Regions from separate parts of the Streptomyces sp. 11-1-2 genome, predicted to be linked through region 1. Evidence: riboswitches for the same ligand, from Rfam matches in the RefSeq annotation. Region 1 holds a riboswitch; each other region holds the start of a gene.
The links. Region 1 has a riboswitch for cobalamin ahead of CGL27_RS08390 (CbtB-domain containing protein). Riboswitches for the same ligand answer to the same signal wherever they lie in the genome.
Positions count from the first base shown of each region.

Region 2: another riboswitch for cobalamin. It lies ahead of CGL27_RS31205 (ribonucleoside-diphosphate reductase subunit alpha); the one in region 1 lies ahead of CGL27_RS08390 (CbtB-domain containing protein).
Region 3: another riboswitch for cobalamin. It lies ahead of CGL27_RS13420 (cobalamin biosynthesis protein); the one in region 1 lies ahead of CGL27_RS08390 (CbtB-domain containing protein).

Region 1 is NZ_CP022545.1:2,067,498-2,072,860, reverse strand. Features, by position in the region: gene CGL27_RS08410 (hypothetical protein) at 420-644, shown strand; gene CGL27_RS08405 (ABC transporter permease) at 720-1,508, opposite strand; gene CGL27_RS08400 (MFS transporter) at 1,610-2,863, opposite strand; partial or broken gene CGL27_RS08395 (EamA family transporter) at 2,888-3,010, shown strand; cobalamin riboswitch at 3,081-3,225, shown strand; gene CGL27_RS08390 (CbtB-domain containing protein) at 3,263-3,484, shown strand; gene CGL27_RS08385 (CbtA family protein) at 3,506-4,267, shown strand; gene cobF (precorrin-6A synthase (deacetylating)) at 4,306-5,082, shown strand; gene CGL27_RS08375 (hypothetical protein) at 5,233-5,363, opposite strand, start outside.
Region 2 is NZ_CP022545.1:7,245,724-7,251,086, forward strand. Features, by position in the region: gene def (peptide deformylase) at 1-322, shown strand, start outside; gene CGL27_RS31200 (ribonucleotide-diphosphate reductase subunit beta) at 382-1,398, opposite strand; gene CGL27_RS31205 (ribonucleoside-diphosphate reductase subunit alpha) at 1,398-3,812, opposite strand; cobalamin riboswitch at 3,950-4,093, opposite strand; gene CGL27_RS31210 (GNAT family N-acetyltransferase) at 4,290-4,796, opposite strand; gene CGL27_RS50280 (hypothetical protein) at 4,881-5,048, opposite strand; gene CGL27_RS31215 (hypothetical protein) at 5,091-5,363, opposite strand, start outside.
Region 3 is NZ_CP022545.1:3,195,704-3,201,066, reverse strand. Features, by position in the region: gene CGL27_RS13425 (cobyric acid synthase) at 1-969, opposite strand, end outside; gene CGL27_RS13420 (cobalamin biosynthesis protein) at 966-1,949, opposite strand; cobalamin riboswitch at 2,103-2,323, opposite strand; gene CGL27_RS13415 (hypothetical protein) at 2,461-2,709, opposite strand; gene CGL27_RS13410 (inorganic phosphate transporter) at 2,724-4,004, opposite strand; gene CGL27_RS13405 (class II aldolase/adducin family protein) at 4,355-5,041, shown strand; gene CGL27_RS13400 (alpha/beta fold hydrolase) at 5,157-5,363, shown strand, end outside.

The DNA.
Region 1 (5,363 bases):
GAAGCGGCTGGCTACCGAACAAGGCGGCCGCCTCTAACAAACCGGCGCCTCCAACCGGCTCGCGGCTCGCGGCTCGCGGCTCGCGGCTCGCGGCTCGCGGCTCGCGGCTCGCGGCTCGCGGCTCGCGGCTCGCGGCTCGCGGCTCGCGGCTCGCGGCTCGCGGCTCGCGGCTCGCGGCTCGCGGCTCGCGGCTCGCGGCTCGCGGCTATGGTGCTTTTATCGCCTTTCAATCCGATTGGCAACCTTTCGGGCGGTCCGTGGCATTCCAGCGGTCAGTGGCAGCGGTGTGAATGCGTACACGGTAACGAATTACGCGACCGGCACCGCAAGGATCAGCGGCTGGGGCGTGATGACGGTCGGACGGGAGGAGAGGATGGCCACTGGTTTGGCCTGGCCGCGCCGTTTCCTACACTCGCGGAATGAACAACTACACGTGCACCCATTGCGGCAACGTCGGTCTGGCGGAAGGTTTCATCGAGGACGCCGGTGAGCACTCGCGCGGATACGCGCGCTGGATCGAGGGCGCGATGGAGCGGGGATTTTTCGGGGGCGCCAAGCGGACGGGCCGCCCCCGGCGGCAGATAGTGGCGTTCCGCTGTCCTGAGTGCGGGCACCTCGAGCTGTTCGCCACCGAGGAGGTGTAGTCGGCCCTCGTCGTCCCGGACGCCCGTGCGCGCGGTCTGCCCTTCATGCCCGCGGTGCCCGCGGGGGCATGCCCCTCACCTTCGACCGTCCTTGGGGCGGTGGAGGTGGCCGCGGGCGACGAGTTCGACGGTGCAGGCAACGGCCACCGCCTGGATCGCCATCAGGGCGACGAGGACGAACAGTTGGACCGCTCCCGCGGCGGTGGGGCTGGCGCCGCCCAGCAGCATGCCGACAAAGGCGCCCGGGAGTGTCACCAGTCCAACGGTGCGCGTCTGGTCGAGACCGGGCAGCAGGGCGTCCGACGCGGCCGGGCGGGCGATCTCCATCCGTGCGTCCCGGTCCGACAGCCCCAGGGCCAGGCCCGCCTCGTACTCACCGTGCCGCAGGCCGAGTTCGTCCAGCGCCCGCCGTCCCGACAGCACGGTCGCGGTCAGTGCTCCACCGATGAAGATCCCGGTCACCGGAATCAGCACGATGCCCTTCAGGGGCACCAGGCCGGTCAGCAGCAGCAGGCTCACGACCGGCAGCACGCTCAGCGCGATGGGCCACAGTGCCAGCCACCACGACCGGTCCGGTGTCAGGCGCCGCCCGGCGGTCCACACCGCCACGCCCAGCATCAAGATCAAGAAAGCCACCGTCGCGAGGCCCGAGCCCACCACCTTCGTGATGACCGCGGAGACGGCGGCCAACTGGAGCGCGGCACGCACACCGGCCAGCAGAACCTGCCGGGCCCGGTGCGTGTGTACGTCCGGCGACAGATGGAAGAGGGCAACAGCCGCGATCGCGGCCAGGAGGAGGACGACGAGCAGTACGGCCAGTGTGGTGTTGACCGGCAGAAGGGAGGAGGCTGCGTTCAGATGCATGGTGCGGGCTACCTTCCGTGACTTCCGCTCTCGTCCGCGCCACGTTGCGGGTGACCGTGGTCGACAATACGGTGCGGTTCCGTGCCGCGTGGGAGTAGCTTCTACCGGTCGGTGAGCGAGCGGCGCTTTCGGCTCTGCGTACGTCGGCGGCTGCTTGCCGAGCCGCCGGTGACCGGCCTGCGACCGGTGAGGAGAACCGTGAGGGCCGCGACCGCCATCACCGCGGACATCGTGGTGAAGCCGGTGGCGAAGGTGGCCGCTTGGGCTGCCAGGCCCAGCATGAGGGATCCGAGCCCGGTGCCCGCGTCGTAGCCGATGTTCCACGCGACTGAAGTCGTATGCCGGTTCTCCGCGCCCGCGTAGCTGAACGCCTGCACCAGCGTGAGGCTCTGCAGCCCTCCGTACGCCGCTCCCAGCACGACCAGTCCGGCCGGCAGGACGAGGACGGGGACGCTCTCCGATCCCACGGCCAGGGCGATCAGCGCCAGGCCCGCACACGCGGCCGAGACGAGGACGCCGCTGATCGGCCGCAGAGCGATCCGGTCGGCCAGCACTCCGCAGCCCCAACGGGACACCGCGGCGGTGGCAGTGAGGGTGAGAAGGGCCGTGACGGCCAGTGTCGGGGTGGTGGTGAACTGCGGGGCGAAGGTGAGGACCGCACCCCCCGCGGCCGTGACCAGGAGCAGCACGGTGAGCGGGAGCAGGATGCGCCGGAGCACCGTGGCCGTGGGGGCGGGGTGCCGCGGGTGGCTGTCCTGTGGCGCGGGGCTGCCGATGCGGGCCTCGACGACGCGGCCGAGGGCTCGTGTCCAGGGTAGTGCCAGGACGGGGAGGGCGCCGCACGCGATGATCGCGGGGAGGGCGAACGTGTCCACCAGCCAGGGCGCCGCCGGGGTGAGGGCGACTTGGGGGAGCGCGACCGCGAAGCCGTAGAGGCCGATGGCCGCTCCCTGGCGTCCGCGTGGGGCCAGTGCGGTCGCGGCGGTGGATCCACAGACGGTGACGATGCCGAAGCCCGCTCCGCGGAGGGCTGTGGTCAGCAGGATGGGCAACAGGTGGTCGCTGAGGGCTTGCAGCAGGGCGGGCAGGCCGAGCAGGAGGGCACCGAGGACGAGGATGCGGGTCCATCCGAGTACGCGAAGCGCCGTTTTGACGCACAACTGGGCCAGGACGGTGGCGGCCATCAGAACGGCGGTGACGAGTCCGGCACCGAACTCATCCGCGCCTCCGCTGACGGCCCATGCCGGGGAGACGGGCAGCAGCAGGGCGAATCCGGAGAAGCAGCAGAGCACCACCATCAGCAGATGCGGTATACCCGGGGCCCGTATGACGGATTCTTTCGCGCGCTCGGACATGAACCTCCTGTGGCAGGTCCCGCCGCTGTCACTCTGGCCGCGGCCGGGGAAATGTACCGCAGGCTCGGCTCGACGAAGCCCACGGCCGGAGTGCTGGACTCGCTGGCGAATCCGCTGTCCCTGCTGGCTGCCCGCAGCGGCGACCTGGCCGCCGTCGCCGTCAGCCTCCTCGCCCTCACCTGACCGTCTCGCCAGGTGGCTGGTCTTGGCCATGAACCCGACACGCGGTACGGTCGGTGCGATATCGACGACGGTAAGACGGAAGCCGGTGGGAATCCGGCACGGTCGCGCCACTGTGAGCGAGAGGTCCCGGACGGGGTCTCTCGTGAGTCAGACCCGTAGCCGTCGTCCTGTGCTCCACCGAGATGGGACGCGAACTCCCTTAAGGAGGCCCTGGCCATGGCGCAGCATGTCGCGCAGCCCACAGCCACCACGCCCGAACTGCCTGCCACGCTGCCGCTGAAGGCGATAGCTCCGTGGGCGGTTTTCTTCGGCATTCTGATGCTGGTCCTGCTGTATTTCGTCGGCGCCGAGCAGGGCGCCACCGCGGTCGTCTCCGGTGAGAACGTCCATGAGTGGGTGCATGACGCCCGTCATCTGCTCGGCTTCCCCTGCCACTGACGCGAGGGACGCCGCACACTCATGAACTCCGCAATGGTAAGAAATCTGCTCGTCCGGGGCATGCTCGCCGGTCTGGGGGCCGGCGTGCTCGCCCTGGTCGCCGCCTACTTCCTCGGTGAGCCGAGCGTCGACCGCGCGATCAGTTTCGAGGGGGCCCACGCCCCCGCGCATGAGCACGAGGTCGAGCTGGTCTCGCGTGGTGTGCAGTCCACGGCCGGGCTGGCCACCGGTGTCCTGGTCTACGGGATCGCCTTCGGCGGTATCGCCGCCCTCGCGTACTGCGTCGCCCTGGGCCGCGTCGGCCGCTTCACCCCGCGGGCCACCGCGCTGCTGCTGTCCGGCTGCGCGCTGCTCGCGGTCTACGTGGTGCCGTTCCTGAAGTACCCGGCCAATCCGCCCGCGGTCGGCAACGGCGACACCATCGGCAAGCGCACGACGCTGTACTTCCTGATGATGCTGCTCAGCGTGCTCCTCGCGGTGGGCGCCACCATTGTGGGCAAGCGGCTCGCCCCGAGGCTGGGTACCTGGTACGCGACCGTGGCCGCGGTGGCCGCTTTCGCCGTGGTGATCGGGCTGGCGTATGCCTTCCTTCCCGTGGTCAACGAGGTGCCGGGGGACTTCCCCGCCACCGTGTTGTGGCGATTCCGGTTGTCCGCTCTGGCCATGCAGGTCGTCCTGTGGGGTGGTTTCGGTCTCCTGTTCGGCGAGCTTGCCGAGCGGTTGCTGAATCCCAAGCCCGCGACGGCCGATGAGGGCCGGGCGGTGGCGCCCGCCACGCACTGACCCTCGAGGAGTACGACCAACTGATCGCGAGCCGTCGCATGACCACGCAGCAACGCCGGATTCTCGTCATCGGTATCGGAGCCGGGGACCCCGACCATCTGACGCTCGGGGCGGTGAAGGCGATGGGCCGCGCTGACGTGTTCTTCATCGTCGGCAAGGGAGACGACAAGTCCGCACTCACGGACCTTCGCCACCGCATGCTGGACGAGCACGCGCGGGCGCCCTACCGGGTGGTGGAGGTGGACGACCCGAGCCGGGACCGGCGTCCGATGGGCCGGAGCGACTACACCTCCGCCGTCCAGGACTGGCGCACGCGTCGCGCGGACATGTTCGAGCGCCTGCTGCGCGAGGAGATGACGGCTGACGAGACCGGCGCGTTCCTCGTATGGGGCGACCCGTCGCTGTACGACAGCACTCTCGGGATCCTCGCCGACATCGAGGCACGCGGCTCCGTCTCCGCGAGCGTCGAGGTCATTCCCGGCATCAGCAGTGTGTCGTCGCTCGCCGCGCGGCACCGCATTCCCCTGAACCAGGTGGGGCGGCCGGTGCACATCACCCCGGCCCGCCGGCTCTCCGACGTGGGCCAGAACGACGACGGGGACATCGTGGTGATGCTCGACGCACACGAGTCGTTCACCCAGGTCGAGGGGGACGACGTGTGGATCTACTGGGGCGCCTACCTCGGCACGCCCGACGAGCTGCTGGTCGCCGGGCCACTGCGAGAGGTGTCCGACCGTATCCGGCAGGTGCGGGCGCAGGCGCGTGACCGGCATGGATGGATCATGGACACCTATCTGCTGCGCATCGTGGAGTAGGCGGCTCGCGTGGGCGCCTGAGGTGGACGTGGGAAACAGGCCGGGGGCGGGAAGCGCCGCACTGGCGTTTCCCGCCCCCGATCGGTCGTACGTGTGGAACCCCCGGCGCGGGGTCGTGAGTGTGTGATCGTGGCGTCGGCCAGGGGTGTGTCAGTGGTCGTCCCAGTGACCCTCGTGCTGGGCGTGGCGGTGGCCGTCGTGGAGGTAGTCCACGTGGTTGCCGTGCGGTACGGCGACATGTCCGCAGTCGGCGCGGTGCTGGTGGTCGTGGCCTTCGTGGA
Region 2 (5,363 bases), 5.2 Mb from region 1:
GGGCGCGGTGTGCAACCCGGTGCTGGAGGAGCTGCCCGCCGATCGCCGGGTGCTGGACGACTCCAATGAGGGCTGTCTGTCGGTTCCCACGGCCTACATGGAGCTGGCCCGCCCCGACTACGCGGTGGTGCGCGGCCAGGACCTCGACGGCGAGCCGATCGCGGTGCGTGGCACCGGCTACTTCGCGCGCTGTCTGCAGCACGAGACCGACCACCTGTACGGCTACCTGTACATCGACCGCCTCTCCAAGCGCGACCGTAAGGATGTGCTGAAGCAGATGGCCGAGGGCACCGCCCGCTATGAGACGGTGCCCAACGACTGAGTGTGCCGTACCTCACAGGGCGGGCCGGACCCACGCGGGGTCCGGCCCGCCCTGTGGCATCAGAAGTCGTCGTCGAAGGCGACCGAGCCCTCGACCGCGACCTGGTAGGCCGAGGCGCGGCGCTCGAAGAAGTTGGTCAGCTCCTGGACGTTCTGCAGCTCCATGAAGGAGAACGGGTTCTCCGAGCCGAAGACCGCGGGGAAGCCGAGGCGCATCAGGCGCTGGTCGGCCACGCACTGCAGATACTCCTGCATCGACGCGGTGTTCATGCCCGGCAGCCCCTCCCCGCACAGGTCGCGGGCGAACTGCAGCTCCGCCTCGACGGCCTCCTTGAGCATGTCGGTGACCTGCTGCTGGAGCTCGTCGTCGAAGAGGTCCGGCTCCTCCTCGCGGACGGTGTCCACGACCGAGAAGGCGAACTCCATGTGCATCGACTCATCGCGGAAGACCCAGTTGGTGCCCGTCGCCAGGCCGTGCAGCAGCCCCCGCGAGCGCAGCCAGTACACGTACGCGAAGGCGCCGTAGAAGAACAGCCCCTCGATACAGGCCGCGAAGCAGATCAGGTTGAGCAGGAAGCGGCGGCGGTCCTCTTTGGTCTCCAGCCGGTCGATCTTCTCCACCGAGTCCATCCAGCGGAAGCAGAACTCCGCCTTCTCCCTGATGGAGGGGATGTTCTCGACGGCGGCGAAGGCCGCGGCGCGGTCGTCCGGGTCGGGGAGGTAGGTGTCCAGCAGCGTCAGATAGAACTGGACGTGCACCGCCTCCTCGAAGAGCTGCCGCGACAGATACAGCCGCGCCTCGGGGGAGTTGATGTGCTTGTAGAGCGTCAGCACCAGGTTGTTGGCCACGATCGAGTCGCCGGTCGCGAAGAAGGCGACCAGACGGCCGATCAGATGCTGCTCACCGGGGGAGAGCTTGGCGAGGTCGGTGACGTCGGAGTGGAGGTCGACCTCCTCCACGGTCCAGGTGTTCTTGATCGCGTCGCGGTAGCGGTCGTAGAACTCCGGGTACCGCATCGGCCGCAGGGTGAGTTCGAAGCCCGGGTCGAGCAGGTTCTTCTGGGACGTGGGGGACATTACTGGCAGGCCTCGCAGGACTCGGGGTTTTCCAGGGAGCAGGCGATCGCGTCGGCCTCGGCCGGAGCCTGCTGTACGGGGATGGGGGCAGGGGCGGGCGCGGTGGCCGCGGCGCCGCCGCCACGGGCGCTCTGGGCGATCCGGGTGGCCGGACGCGAGCGCAGGTAGTACGTGGTCTTGATGCCGCGCTTCCAGGCGTACGCGTACATCGAGCTGAGCTTGCCGATGGTCGGCGAGGCCATGAAGAGGTTCAGCGACTGGCTCTGGTCGAGGTACGGGGTGCGGGCCGCCGCCATCTCGATCAGGGCGCGCTGCGGGATCTCCCACGCGGTGCGGTACAGGTCCCGTACCTCCGCGGGCACCCAGGAGAACTCCTGGACCGAGCCGTTGGACTCGCGCAGCGCCTCGCGGGTCTGGGTGTCCCAGACGCCCAGCTTCTTGAGGTCGTCCACCAGATAGGAGTTGACCTGCAGGAACTCCCCGCTGAGCGTTTCGCGCTTGAAGAGGTTGGAGACCTGCGGCTCGATGCACTCGTAGACGCCCGCGATGGAGGCGATGGTCGCGGTCGGCGCGATCGCCAGCAGCAGCGAGTTCCGCATTCCGGACTTCGTCATCCGGGTGCGCAGCGCCTCCCAGCGCTCCGGCCAGGTGGCCACCGCGTCCGTGTAGTGGTCCGGGTGCAGCACACCGCGCGCGGTGCGGGTCTCGGACCAGGCCGGGTGCGGGCCGTGGCGCTCGGCGAGCTCGCAGGACGCCTCGTACGCGGCGAGCATGATGCGCTCGGAGATCCGCGTGGAGAGCGCCTTGGCCTCGGGCGAGTCGAACGGCAGCCGCAGCCGGAAGAAGACGTCCTGCAGCCCCATCAGGCCCAGACCCACCGGGCGCCAGCGGGAGTTGGAGGCCCCGGCCTCGTCCGTGGGGTAGAAGTTGATGTCCACCACGCGGTCGAGGAAGGTCACGGCCGTGTGGACGGTGGCGTCGAGGCGCTCCCAGTCCAGCTGCCCGTCCTCGTCCAGGTGTGCGGCGAGGTTGACCGAGCCGAGGTTGCACACGGCGGTCTCGCCGTCGTTGGTGACCTCCAGGATCTCGGTGCACAGATTCGAGGAGTGGACGACCCTGCCGGGCTCGGCGGTCTGGTTGGCGGTGCGGTTGGCGGCGTCCTTGAACGTCATCCAGCCGTTGCCGGTCTGCGCGAGGGTGCGCATCATCCGGGCGTACAACTGCCGCGCCGGGACCTGCTTGACCGCCCGCCCCTCGGCCTCGGCCTTCCGGTACGCGGCGTCGAACTCATCGCCCCACAGGTCCACCAGCTCGGGCGCGTCGACCGGGGAGAACAGCGACCAGTCGGCGTCCGCCTCGACCCGGCGCATGAACTCGTCCGGGATCCAGTGGGCGATGTTCAGGTTGTGGGTGCGGCGGGCCTCCTCACCCGTGTTGTCTCGCAGCTCCAGGAACTCCTCGAGGTCCGCGTGCCAGGTCTCCAGATAGACGCAGGCCGCGCCCTTGCGCCGGCCGCCCTGGTTGACGGCGGCCACCGAGGCGTCGAGCGTGCGCAGGAACGGCACGATGCCGTTGGAGTGCCCGTTGGTGCCCCGGATCAGCGAACCGCGCGCCCGGATACGGGAGTAGGACAGGCCGATGCCGCCCGCGTGCTTCGACAGCCGCGCCACCTGGTGGTAGCGGTTGTAGATCGAGTCCAGCTCGTCCAGCGGCGAGTCCAGCAGATAGCAGGACGACATCTGCGGATGCCGGGTGCCGGAGTTGAACAGCGTGGGGGAGCTGGGCAGATACGACAGGGTGCTGGTCAGCCGGTACAGCTCGGCCACATCGTCCAGCGCCCGCTCCGAGAGGTCCTCGGCGAGCCCGCAGGCCACCCGCAGCAGGAAGTGCTGGGGGGTCTCGATCACCTGACGGGTGATGGGGTGGCGCAGCAGATAGCGGCTGTAGAGGGTGCGCAGTCCGAAGTAGCCGAAGCGCTTGTCGGCGCCGTCGGCCAGGGCCCGCTCCACCAGCGCGTCCAGCCGTGCGGCGTGGGCGGCGGCGAACTCCGCGGTGGAGTCGGCGAGCAGGCCCTCACGGTGGCCCACCTGGACGGAGGTGGAGAAGGAGACCGCGCCCTGCCCGGCCGCCTCCTCCGTGATGGTGAGCGCCAGCAGCCGCGCGGCCAGCCGCGAGTACTCCGGCTCCTCGGCGATCAGCCCGGCCGCCGCCTCGGTCGCCAGGCCGCGCAACTCCGCCTCGTCCGAGCCGGGATGACGGCCGCGCAGGGCGGCGGCCGCGACCTTACCGGGGTCGGTGGCGGGCAGGTCGGCGGTGAGTCCGGTGAGGATCCGCAGCAGGGCGGTTCCGGGCGCGTCGTGCGCTGCCTGAGAAACCGCCTGCTCTGAAACCGGATCTGCGGGCGCGATGGTCACTGAGGTGCTCTCCCTCGCTCGGCCGGGGCCACGAGGGGAGGCGCGATGGGCGCGTACGGGCATGCCGATGCCGCACTCCTCGTACGCCAGGCACACCACGCAGCGTCCATCGGCCCAACCCTCGAGGCCGGGGGACGTGTTCACACAGGGCCGTCGGCAGGTGCTCGGACTTACGGGTACGCCGCATAAGCGCACACGTACACCGTTGCGGGACAGTTCCGGATTCCCACCGGATTCCCCTGCGGCGACAGCGAGGACGAGCATACATCTTGTGTCGGCCGACGCACGCACCCCCATATCTTGTGTCGCGAGGTGCGGAATTTCGTATGAATGTGCTAGTGCGTTCCGGAGGTGGCCCGTGACCTGGGGCCCGTGGCAGCCCGCAGCCGGGCGCGCACGCGAGCCCGTATCCCGGCGCGCACGCGAGCCCGTGACCCGGCGCGCGCGAGCCCATGGCCAGGACGCGCGCCGCCGGCCTCACAGCTCCACCGTGAACGCCCACAGGGTGAGGTCCAACTCGGCTATCGGCGACCAGTCCCGCTCCGGGGCCCGTACAAACCCCAGCCGCTCGTACAGCCGGTGGGCGGCGGTCATGGACTGCTGGCTGCTGATCACGATCCGCCGCAGCGCCAGCGCGCGCCCCCGGTCCAGGCAGGCGCGCACCAGCGCCTCGGCCGCCCCGCGCCGCCGCGACTCGGGTCGCACGGCCAGCATCCGGAACTCGCCCTCGCCGGGCCGGGCCAGCTCCGCATACGCCCCGCCGTAAACCGCGAACGCCACGGCCCCCAGCACCTCGTCACTCGCCGCGTCCGCCGCGACCAGCAGCTCGGCCTCGGCGGCCCGGCGCCGGGCGTCGCGCAGGGTGGTGAGATATGGATCACTGTCGCCGAAGTCCAGGAGCCCGTCCCCGAGATACACCTGCGCGGTGAGCTCGCCGATCCCGTCCAGCTCCTCGTCCCGCGCGTGCCTGATCGTGATGTCCATGGCCGCAGTCTGCCGCACACCACTGACAGCGAGGCCGCCATGCCGCCGGCGCCGGTCCGCGCCGTCACTCGCAGCTCTTCGCCGTCACTGGACGGCGGTGTTGATCACTCCGGTGGAGCCCGCGCGCTTGTTGGCGGCGTCGGCCTCCTGATAGGTGAAATATCGCCGGACCGTGCCGTCCGGCAGCGTCAACTCGTAGACGACAACGGGTTGTGGGCCCCCACGTGCCCCTCCGCCGCAGTTGCAGGCCATGGCTGCCGTTCCTTTCCCTCGAGTCCAGTACGGGTCGGTGTGTCAGTCCAGCCACCGCGAGGCGACCCCGGCGAGGTAGGAGAGCGTCAGGGCGGTGGCCGGGAGGTGGAACCACGCGGTGGTGTGCAGCAAGGAGGCGTAGCCGGCGATGGCGGCGGCAACCCAGGTGCTGGTGCACCAGCCGCAGTTGACGAGGTAGGAGGGCCGGGAGTCGTCGCCGAAGCGGTCGGCGACCCAGGTTCTGAACCCCGCCGCCAGCGTGTCCTTGGTGATGAAGCGGGTGATACGGCAGGTGGTGCCGAGGGCGAGGAGGAA
Region 3 (5,363 bases), 1.1 Mb from region 1:
CACGACCACGCCCGGTTCGGCCGCCAGCGCGTCCACGTCCGTGAAGTTGGACATCAGCGGCACGGCGGCCACCGCGATCCGCAGGACGTCCGCGCCGTAAGGGGGCGCCACGACGCTCTCCCGCACCGTGCCGCGCAGCGACACCCGCAGCCCGTCCTCCTCGTCGATCCCCAGCCCGTGGGCGAACGGGAGCACACCGACGGTCGGGCGCCCGGTGAGGTCGCGCAGCATCTCCAGACCGGGCTCCAGAAGGCTCACATCGCCGCGGAACTTGTTCACCAGATAGGCGGACACATGCCGTTGGTCCGCCGCCGACAGCAGCGCGGTGGTGCCGAAGAAGGACGCGAAGACGCCACCGCGGTCGATGTCCCCGACCACCACGACCGGAAGCCCGGCGGCGCGCGCCAGCCCCATGTTGACGATGTCGGTGCGGCGCAGATTGATCTCGGCCGGACTGCCCGCGCCCTCGCAGATCACCGCGTCATGGGTGCGCCGCAGCTCCTCCAGGCACTCCGTGACGGTCCCCAGCAGCGCCTCCCGCCCCGAGGGCCGCGTCCGCCCGGGGGAGGCCGCGCCCGACGGCGGGTGCGCCGCGGGCCCCGACCGCCCGAAGTACCCGCGCGCGCTCAGCTCGCCCACCGGCTTGCCCAGCAGCACCACTTGGCTGCTGCGGTCGCTGCCCGGCTTCAACAGGACCGGGTTCATCAGCGCGCTCGGCTCGACGCGCGCGGCGGCGGCCTGCATGGCCTGCGCCCGCCCGATCTCCGCCCCCTCCCGGGTGACGAAGGAGTTGAGCGACATGTTCTGCGCCTTGAAGGGGGCCACGCTGACGCCCTTACGGGCGAGCCATCGGCAGATCCCGGCCGTCACGATGCTCTTGCCCGCGTCGGAGGTCGTGCCCGCGACGAGCAGTCCCCCGCCCCGCGCCCCGGAACCGTCCGTGCCGCCCTTACCGCGTATCCCGCTCATCCGCCGCCCCCTTCAGCGGCCCGGGGCCGCCCCGTCAACGCCCTCAGGACCGGCCGGGCCGCCACGGACACCCCGAGCGCCAGGACGCCGACGCGCCGCGACAGCCGTATCGCCCGCTCGATGTCGGCCGACTCCACCGGCCGCCCGCCGGAGTTGAGCACCGGCCGGTGCTCGACCCGGCCGCCGTACGTGAGGGTGCCGCCCAGCCGTACGCCGAGCGCGCCCGCGAAGGATGCCTCCACGGGGCCCGCGTTGGGGCTCGGATGGCGCCGGCCGTCGCGCCGCCAGGCGCGCCGCGCACCGCGCGGATCGGGGCCGGAGAGGGTCGCCAGGGCCGCCGTAAGGCGCGCACCGGGCCAGCCGGCCACATCGTCCAGACGGGCCGCCGCCCAGCCGAACCGCCGGTAGCGCGGCGACTTGTGGCCCACTATGGCGTCCAGGGTGTTGACGGCGCGGAAGCCGATGAGCCCCGGCACGCCGCCCACGGCCCCCCACACCAGCGCGCCCACGACGGCGTCGGAGGTGTTCTCGGCGACCGATTCGACGACCGCGCGGGCGATCTGCGGCCCGTCCAGCGCCTGCGGATCGCGCCCGCACAGATGCGGCAGCCGCTCCCGGGCGACCTCCAGGTCCCCCGCGGCCAGGGCCCCGCCGATGGCCCGTGCCTCACGGCCCAGCGTCGTACCGCCCAGCACGGCCCAGGTGGCGGCGGCGGTCAGCGCGACCTCCGCGCCACCGCGCCCGCCGAGGGCCCGTACGGCGCGGGTCAGCAGCGCGGCACCGGCGGCCGCGCCGCCCGCGCACAACGCGGTGTGCAGGGCCCCGTAACCGCGGTGGTCACGCCACAGCCGGCGCTCGGCGGCCGCGGCGGCGCGCCCGAAGGCGGCGACCGGATGTCCGCGGCGCGGATCGCCCGTGGCGAGATCACCGAGGAAGCCGAGGGCCGCGCCGCACGCGAACGAGGCGTGGTCGGCACACATCCGTCAGCCCGCCGTCACGCCTCGGCGCGACGATACGTAACCAAAGGGGCCAGGTGGGCCGAAGGGGCCGGAAGAGCCAGTGGGGACAGAGGAAGCTGGCGGCGTGGCCGTGCCGGGCATGGCGGTATGTCCTCACTCAGGGTCCGCGCCCTGGTTCGACGTGACCGGCGGTGAAAGTCTCCTGGCTCCCGGATCCGCACCCCTCCCGGTCTTCCAGCCCCGCGTACGAAAGCAACCGTACGGTCGAGCCGTGACCCCATACAGGCGATGGGAGAGTGCTCCCCGGTGACAGTGGCGGGACCGCGCCGGATTCTCACCGGCTTCCTCTCCTGCCGCCGTTTGGCTCGGGAAGTCCACCATGGGCCGCGAATGGCCGTCAACTCGCATATGACCCATGACGCCCGAGTGTGCCGAGCCCCACAGACGCGGCCGCACACGAGGCGGCCGCCGGACGGTCGGCGCTGGTCAGCGCCACCATCCGGCGGCCGGTGGGTCGATGAGGACGCAAGCCTCAGGCGACGATCAGATAGATGCCGTACGCCACGGCCGCGGCGCACAGCGCGAAGCAGGTGTACGCGCCGGTGCGAGCGAGCGCGGAGGCGCCGACCGTGCCACCGGACACGGCGGCCGCGGCGCCCTGCTCCGGCGCGGCCTTACGGGACGTCCCGAGGATGCCCAGGGTGAAGACGCCCACCATGCCGACCGTCACCACGAGGCTGACGCCGAAGACCTGGCCGAGTGCCGCCCAGTCGATGCTCATAATTCCGTGGCTCCTTAGCGGGTGGTGCTGCTCGCGACGGCGGGGGTGGGGGTCTGCTCGGGCGTGCGCTCGGCGATGCCGCCCTCGGGGGCGGTCTCCACCGCGCTCTCGGGGGCGGAAAGCTTCGCACCCGCGGGCGGCGGGGCCACGGACCGCAGGGCGGCCGTGACGGCGCCCACCGGCTCGTGTGCGCCGACCTCGTTGACGTTGGTGTGGTCCACGGGCTTGCGGCGCGACAGCGCCCAGATCGCCCCGCAGGCCAGGACGGCGAGCACGGCCACCGCCGTGATCCCCGCGTTCCCCTGGTCGGCCAGCAGCGCGGCGCCGCCCGCCACCAGGCCCGCGGCCGGGAGGGTCAGCACCCAGGCGAGCACCATGCGGCCGGCGGTCGACCAGCGCACCACCGCGCCCTTACGGCCGACACCCGCACCCATGACGGCGCCGGAGCAGACCTGGGTGGTGGACAGCGCGAAGCCGATGTGGGAGGAGGCCAGGATGACGGTCGCGGCGCCGGTCTGGGCGGCGAAGCCCTGCGGCGGCTGGATGTCGGTGATGCCCTTGCCCATGGTGCGGATGATGCGCCAGCCGCCCAGGTAGGTGCCGAGCGCGATGGCCAGGCCCGCCGAGACGATGACCCACAGCGGCGGGTCGGAGTCGGGCGCCACCACGCCCCCGGTGACCAGCGCCAGGGTGATCACGCCCATCGTCTTCTGGGCGTCGTTGGTGCCGTGGGCCAGGGAGACCAGAGCGGCCGAGGCGATCTGCCCCGCGCGGTAGCCCTTCGCGGTGTCCTCCGAAGAGCGGTCGCGGCCGAGCCGGTAGGTGAGCCGGGTGGCGGCCACCGTGGCGATGCCGGCCACGACCGGCGCGGCGACGGCGGGGATCAGGACCTTCATGACGATCGCGTCGCCGTTGACCCCGTCCAGGCCGACGGAGACCACGGTGGCGCCGATCAGGCCGCCGAACAGGGCGTGCGAGGAGCTGGAGGGGAGCCCGGCGAGCCAGGTCACCAGATTCCACAGGATCGCCCCGACCAGCCCCGCGAAGATCACTTCTGGTCGGATACCGGAGTCCTCGTCGATGATCCCGCCGGAGATGGTCTTGGCCACCTCCACGGAGAGGAACGCGCCGACGAGATTGAGGACGGCCGACATCGCCACCGCCACCCTGGGACCGAGTGCTCCCGTGGAGATGGTGGTGGCCATGGCGTTAGCCGTGTCGTGGAAGCCGTTCGTGAAGTCGAACACCAAGGCCGTGACGATCACGATCCCGATGAGAAGCGTGATGTGTTCCATACACCCGGTCAATCAGTTCGAAGGTCGTTAGTGGCACGGTGAACGTAAGGAAACAGGGTGAACGGAAGATGAACTGAGTGGGGCATCAGGGTGACGTGGTTGCGGGAGTGCTACAGCCTGATGAATTCAAGTCTACTTTCCCATGTCGTACGGGAGTTGAGCCTCGATCGAGGACCGTCGGAGGAGGCCCCGGGACCGGCCCCGCGGCCGCCCGCCGTTCACCCTCGTTCACCCACACGGAGGCGGCTGCCCACGAGGCGCGGTCGTAGACAAGCGGCGCGCCCCTTCCGGTCCCGCCATCGCCCGGCCGCCGGACGCCTGGGAGGATCGGGCCTCGGAGGTGAGGGCAGGTGACCCAGTCGCGATCCACGCGGCAGCCGCAGTCGCGGCTGACCCATCCCCTGCGGCAGGCATGGACGCAGGTGGTGAGAACGGCCCGCAGAACCACCGCCGACGGCCTGGTCGTCGGCACCTCGGGCAATGTCTCGGCCCGGGTCGGCGACACCGTCCTGGTGACCCCGAGCGGCGTCCCTTACGACCGGCTCGGCCCACGGGACGCCGTCGCCGTCGACCTCGACGGACAACAGGTCCTCGGTACGCTCGAGCCGACCAGCGAGCTGCCCATGCACCTGGCCGTCTACCGGGAGACCGACGCCGAGGCCGTGGTCCACACCCACGCCGTCCACGCCACGGCCGTCTCCACGCTCGTCGACGAGCTCCCCGCGATCCACTACATGACCGCGGCCCTCGGCGGACCGGTCCGCGTCGCGGCCTACGCGCTCTACGGAACGGACCAACTGGCCGACGCCATGATCGAGGCGCTGCGCGACCGCAGCGGCTGTCTGCTGCGCAACCACGGCACCGTCGTCCACGGCGCCACCCTGGACCAGGCGTATGACCGCACCGCCCAGCTCGAATGGATGTGCCGGGTCTGGCTCACCGCGGCCTCCGTCCCCGGCCGCACTCCCTCCCTGATCCCGCCGGACGAGCTGCGGCGCGCCGCGGACAAGCTCAGCGGCTACGGCCAGCCGAGCTGAGCCCGCCGGGCACCCGCCCGGCCCCGCACCGCACGCGCCCGGGCCCCGGCCGTACGGTCACCCGGCCGGGTACGCCCGCTGGCCGGGGGCCGCCTCCCCGCCCACACTGGGAGGGATGCGTCTGCGGACAACGGCGGTCGCGGCCGCCACCACCTTGCTGAGTGCCGGCGTGGCCGCGGTGGCGGCCGGACGGTACGCCACCAATGCTGCGCTGAAACCGGCCCCCGACCGTCCGCTGCCGAACGAGCCCCCGCTCACCGTGCACGCGACGGCGGCCGGCCAGATCACCCTGACCCGCTCGCTCGCCTCGCTGCGCCCCGGT